Linked DNA regions of Metabacillus sp. B2-18. The protein of the gene in region 1 binds, or shares a complex with, the protein of each later gene. Links are inferred from orthologs where the notes say so. Each region holds a gene or a part of one and is shown in the gene's direction. Other genes may lie near its edges.

Region 1 (3,067 bases):
TGGAACACCCAGTAACAGAAATGGTAACTGGAATTGACTTAATCAAAGAACAAATTAAAGTTGCTTCTGGTGAAAAATTGTCTGTAACACAAGAAGAAGTTACTTTTAATGGGTGGTCAATAGAATGTCGTATTAACGCAGAAAATCCTGAAAAGAACTTCATGCCGTCACCTGGTAAGATTCAGATGTACTTGCCGCCAGGTGGGTTGGGTGTTAGAGTGGACTCAGCGGTGTATCCTGGTTACTCTATTCCACCGTATTATGATTCAATGATTGCGAAGCTTATTACTTACGGTGCAACTAGAGAAGAAGCGATTTCTCGAATGAAGCGTGCATTAAGCGAATTCGTCATTGAGGGAATCTCAACAACCATTCCATTCCATTTAAGATTGCTTGAGCATGAAAAGTTTATAAGTGGAGATTTTAATACGAAATTCCTAGAATTGCATAAGGTTATGGAGTCATAAAATTACTCGGAGGTGCTGATTCTTGAAAGATACTAATAATGTTTTAGAGATGAATCCTGAAAACAACGGTTTAGGTAAGGTCGAGATTGCTCCTGAGGTAATTGAAGTCATTGCAGGTATTGCGGCTTCGGAAATTGAAGGAGTAGCATCAATGCGTGGTAATTTTGCTGCAGGTGTTGTGGAGAGACTGGGAAAGAAAAATCACGGAAAAGGTGTAAAAGTTGATTTAACTGAGGAAGGAATTATTATCGAAGTATACTGCGTCATGATCTTCGGAGTTTCCATTCCAACTGTTGCCCAAAAAATTCAAGACAATATCCGCCAAGCGTTGTTAAATATGACCGCATTAGAAGTGAATGAAGTAAACATTCATGTTGTTGGTGTTCAATTTGAGACAAAAGCAAATGAAGTAGAAGTAGACCAAGAAATGTAATGCTCTAATTCTAAATAAAGATATACATGTCTGTGAGCCAAAGGACCTTCCTTTGGTTTCTTTTTTTGTATGATAGGATGTAAGGATTATTGGTAAGTGTGCTAGAAAAACCAGGGTTAAAGCCAAGTTTTTCTAGCATGAATTCGGTATCATATGATTATAGATTCTCTAGGACTGGTTATATTGATAGTAGAACAATTTTGAATGCTTTACATAAACGTATAGATAGAAAAGATAATATCGAAGAAACAACGAATGTTTTTTGAGAAAAAAGCCTTTTCATTCGGGAATTCCTAAAAAACAGGTGATTTCTGAATGAATATGTTTGTGAGATATGTTATGATCACATTATGACATTCGACATTTTTTAACATTAAAGGAGCAAGTAAAGGATGAAACGAAGAACAGCAAGAGAAAAGGCCCTTCAAGCGCTTTTTCAAGTGAATGTAAGTAATACAGATCCCAATGAAGCAATTGAACATGCTTTAGATGAAGAACGTTCTAATGAATTTATGAATCAACTTGTTTTCGGAACAATTGAGCATGAAAAAGAGCTTGATGAGCTAATAAGTCCTCATCTTGTAAATTGGACAATTGATCGCTTGGCAAACATTGATAAAACCATTCTTCGTATGGCTGCCTATGAGCTAAAATATGAACAAGATGTACCTGCTAATGTGACAATTGATGAAGCAGTGGAACTTGCAAAAGCATTTGGGGATGATCATTCTAGCAAGTTTGTTAATGGTGTTCTTTCTAAAATTAAACAAAATTTAGAGATTTAATTAGGGATAATTGAGGAGGAATAAGGAATGGCTGCAACGATAATTGATGGTAAAGAGTTATCTAAAACAAAAAGAAGTGAGTTGGCTGTTGAGGTAGAACAAATTAAAGCAAAAGGCTTGCTACCGAAACTTGTTGTTATTTTAGTAGGGGACAATCCAGCATCACTCTCTTATATTAGAGGAAAGCAAAAAGCTGCTGAGGAAATCGGTGTAGGGTTTAAATTAGAACATTTCCCTGAAAGTCTTTCGGAAAATGAGCTGCTTGATGTGATCGAAAGCTATAATAATAATGATGAATATCATGGTATTTTAGTTCAGCTTCCGCTTCCGGTACATATTAATGAAACAGCTGTTGTAGAGAAAATTTCACCTCAAAAAGATGTTGATGGCTTCCACCCAATTAATATCGGTCGCATGATGACAGGGCAAGAAACATTTTTACCATGTACACCTGCTGGTATTGTAGAAATGATAAAATCGGTCGGCGTAGAAATGGCTGGCAAAAACGTGGTTGTTGTTGGAAGAAGCAATATTGTTGGAAAACCTGTTGGACAACTATTATTAAATGAACATGCAACAGTAACTTATTGTCATTCAAAAACAAAAGATTTAACTTCCTATACAAAGGAAGCAGATATTTTGGTGGCTGCTGTTGGACGAGCTAATTTTATTAAAGGCGATCAAATTAAACCAGGTGCGGTTGTCATTGATGTTGGTGTTAATCGTCTTGAAACCGGAAAATTAGTAGGGGACGTTGTTTTTGACGAAGCTAAAGAAGTTGCAAGTTATTTAACTCCTGTTCCAGGTGGAGTAGGTCCAATGACAATTACTATGCTTGCGCATAACACTGTTCAATCTGCCAAGCAATTTCTAGAAACGAAATAAGTAACTTATAATAAGAAATTCAAAAAAAGGGCAGAATGGAACTTCATATTCTGTCCTTCCTTCAATTTTTTTTGTTAAGGGAAGGAGGCAGGCAAATGAATGAACCAAAATATGTAACTGTTACAGCTTTAACAAAATATATCAAACGTAAATTTGATGTTGACCCACACTTGTCAGACATTTGGATTAAGGGGGAAATCTCAAACTTTAATTTACATAGCCGTGGTCATATGTATTTTACTCTAAAAGATGAAAAAGCACGAATTCAAGCAGTTATGTTTGCTGGGGCAAATAAATCATTAAAGTTTCGACCAGAGAATGGTATGAAGGTATTAATGCGTGGGGAAATTTCTGTTTATGAACAAAGTGGTGGCTATCAAGTTTATGTAAAGGAAATGCAGCCAGACGGAATCGGTAGCTTATACCTAGCATACGAGGAGTTAAAGAAGAAGCTTCAAAAAGAAGGACTTTTTGATGAAATACATAAAAAAGCCATA
Region 2 (3,134 bases), 3.2 Mb from region 1 along the record:
CTGCCAACTTCCTGAAGGTATCGAAATGGTTATGCCTGGGGATAACGTTGAAATGACAGTTGAGCTTATTGCTCCAATCGCGATTGAAGAAGGAACTAAATTCTCAATCCGTGAAGGTGGACGTACAGTAGGCGCTGGCGTTGTAGCTTCTATCCAATCTTAATTTGTAATTGATAAAAGGCGAGCATATATTGCTCGTCTTTTTTTGTATATAAATTTAAACACTAATGTGAATGGAGTTTATAAATTCGATGAAACTCCAAATGATGGCTAATTGTAGAAAAATAACTTTCTTAAAGAGAATGATGAACAAAGGAGGTGAAAATGAAGAGAGAATTGGTCTTCATAAGGAGAATGAAGAACAAAGGAGGTGAAGATGAAGAAAGAGATGGTCTTCATAAAGGGAATGAAGACCAAAGATGATAATAATGAAGAGAGAAATGGTCTTCATAAAGAGAATGAAGACCAAAGATGATAATAATGAAGAGAGAAATGGTCTTCATAAAGAGAATGAAGACCAAAGATGATAATAATGAAGAGAGAAATGGTCTTCATAAAGGGAATGAAGACCAAAGATGATAATAATGAAGAGAGAAATGGTCTTCATAAAGGGAATGAAGACCAAAGATGATAATAATGAAGAGAGAAATGGTCTTCATAAGGAGAATGAAGACCAAAGGTGATAATAATGAAGAGAGAAATGCTCTTCATAAGATGGATGAAGAGCAAACATATTGTTAATGAAGAAAGAGATGATCCTTATTACCAATATGAAGCAAGAACGAGGTTATATTTATATGAGAATTGAACTCATAAGAGCACTCACTTCTCTATAAAAATAACACCAAGACAATCAAGCTGCTCAAATCCTATAAAAATATGATAAGATACTTCTCTTGACACCCAGTTCATCAATTTCGATTGCCATAAATAAACCACAATCATAAATCTCGTATTATACCTTTTCAGTAATAAGCACGAGTACCTACAAAAAATGCATACATCTAATATTCCTTGGTACTTCGATAAATGAATTAATTCTATTTCTACTATATAAATAAGTTTTCTCTTAAGTCGTATCTGATTATTGAGACATAAATTAGACTGAATAATGATCATCTTAATAAGATCTTTCTTTTAAAAAAGATTATTTCACTTACATTTCTAATACATGAATAATAAACCAACAATGATATCCTTGATATCTTTATACATTCTATGTATAATATGAAAAGTGCTCAAGAAACTAGGTATTTTAAATAGTTCTTGCATCTAACATAAGTTTTATGTATAATAGACAATGTTGGTCTTTGACTGCGATGAAGCAGGAGGTTGCCGATACACACGGCCGCTTTGCCATGGCGTGTGTAGGGAAAATTCTTGCGGAGAAAATGTCTATTTTAAAAGTAGGCGAAAAGGAGGGAAAATAATGGCAAAACAAAAGATTCGTATCCGTTTAAAAGCTTATGATCACAGAATTCTTGATCAATCTGCAGAGAAAATTGTGGAAACTGCAAAACGTTCTGGTGCAAATGTTTCTGGTCCAATTCCGTTACCAACAGAAAGATCAGTATACACAATCCTACGTGCAGTTCATAAATACAAAGATTCTCGTGAGCAATTCGAAATGCGTACGCATAAGCGTTTAATTGATATCATCAGCCCAACACCACAAACAGTTGATGCTTTAATGCGTCTTGACTTACCGTCAGGTGTTGATATTGAAATCAAATTATAATTTTTTAAAATAAATGATTGATAATTTATAGGAGGTGTGACTCATGACCAAAGGAATCTTAGGAAGAAAAGTCGGTATGACGCAAGTATTTGCTGAAAACGGTGATTTAATTCCGGTAACTGTTATCGAAGCTACTCCAAACGTGGTTCTTCAAAAGAAATCTGTTGATACTGATGGATACAACGCGGTTCAATTAGGATTTGAAGATAAACGTGAAAAGCTTTCTAACAAACCAGAAAAAGGACACGTTGCAAAAGCTAATACTGCACCTAAGCGCTTCGTTAAAGAACTTCGTGAAGCTAGCTTAGAGCAAATCGAAGTAGGTCAAGAAGTCAAAGTTGATATTTTCACAGCAGGTGAAATCGTAGATGTAACAGGAGTTTCTAAAGGGAAAGGTTTCCAAGGCTCTATTAAACGCCACGGACAATCTCGTGGACCAATGTCCCACGGTTCTCGTTACCATCGTCGTCCAGGTTCAATGGGACCTGTAGCACCTAACCGTGTATTCAAAAACAAACTATTACCAGGTCGTATGGGTGGAGAGCGTATTACTGTTCAAAACTTAGAGATCGTTAGAGTAGATGCAGAACGCAATCTATTATTAATCAAAGGTAATGTACCAGGACCTAAAAAAGCACTTATCACTGTGAAAAGCGCAGTTAAATCTAAATAATTTCTTTAAGAAAGGAGGAATTGGGTAATGCCTAAAGTAGCATTATTAAACCAAACTGGATCAAACGTTGGAGAAATCGAACTTAATGATTCTGTATTTGGTATCGAACCTAATCAGCATGTATTATTTGAAGCGGTTATCATGCAAAGAGCTTCCTTACGTCAAGGATCTCACAAAGTAAAAAATCGTTCTGAAGTAGCAGGCGGAGGACGCAAACCTTGGCGTCAAAAGGGTACTGGACGTGCTCGTCAAGGATCTATTCGCTCTCCACAATGGCGCGGTGGTGGTATTGTATTTGGACCAACTCCACGTTCATATGCTTATAAATTACCTAAAAAAGTTCGCCGTTTAGCAATCAAATCAGCTTTATCATCAAAAGTAGTTGACAACGATATCGTTGTTTTAGAGGATTTAGCACTTAACGCACCAAAAACAAAAGAAATGGCTTCTGTTCTTAAAGGTCTTTCTGTTGAAAGAAAAGCGTTAATTGTAACAGCTGACAACAATGAAAACATTGCATTATCAGCTCGTAACATCCCTGGAGTAACAGTTGTTACTGCGAGTGGTGTAAATGTACTTGATGTACTTAACCACGATAAGCTTATTATGACGAAAGCTGCGGTGCAAAAAGTAGAGGAGGTACTTGCATAATGAAAGATCCTCGTGATATTATTAAGCGCCCCGTAATCACTGAACGTTCAACAGATCTTATGACTGAGAAAA

What was found.
Region 2: the proteins of nusB (region 1) and rpsJ are in contact, whole or in part, in a solved structure (PDB 3D3B), measured with the Escherichia coli proteins. The link is inferred for Metabacillus sp. B2-18 from one-to-one orthologs.

What each region holds. Positions count from the first base shown.
Region 1 is NZ_CP088245.1:3,333,175-3,336,241, reverse strand. What follows is about bases 259-2,988. They hold nusB (transcription antitermination factor NusB), read left to right. Parts: upstream 259-1,292; coding sequence 1,293-1,685; downstream 1,686-2,988. Other genes in these bases: xseA (exodeoxyribonuclease VII large subunit), read left to right, coding at 2,666-2,988; folD (bifunctional methylenetetrahydrofolate dehydrogenase/methenyltetrahydrofolate cyclohydrolase FolD), read left to right, coding at 1,713-2,570; LPC09_RS16960 (Asp23/Gls24 family envelope stress response protein), read left to right, coding at 517-900; accC (acetyl-CoA carboxylase biotin carboxylase subunit), read left to right, coding at 259-467. In the rest of the region: more of accC, read left to right, coding at 1-258; more of xseA, read left to right, coding at 2,989-3,067. UniProt on the Escherichia coli protein: Part of the processive rRNA transcription and antitermination complex (rrnTAC). The complex forms an RNA-chaperone ring around the RNA exit tunnel of RNA polymerase (RNAP).
Region 2 is NZ_CP088245.1:140,132-143,265, forward strand. The notes cover bases 287-3,083. They hold rpsJ (30S ribosomal protein S10), read left to right. Parts: upstream 287-1,429; coding sequence 1,430-1,738; downstream 1,739-3,083. Other genes in these bases: rplC (50S ribosomal protein L3), read left to right, coding at 1,782-2,411; rplD (50S ribosomal protein L4), read left to right, coding at 2,439-3,062; rplW (50S ribosomal protein L23), read left to right, coding at 3,062-3,083. In the rest of the region: tuf (elongation factor Tu), read left to right, coding at 1-163; more of rplW, read left to right, coding at 3,084-3,134. UniProt on the Escherichia coli protein: Involved in the binding of tRNA to the ribosomes. Part of the processive rRNA transcription and antitermination complex (rrnTAC). The complex forms an RNA-chaperone ring around the RNA exit tunnel of RNA polymerase (RNAP).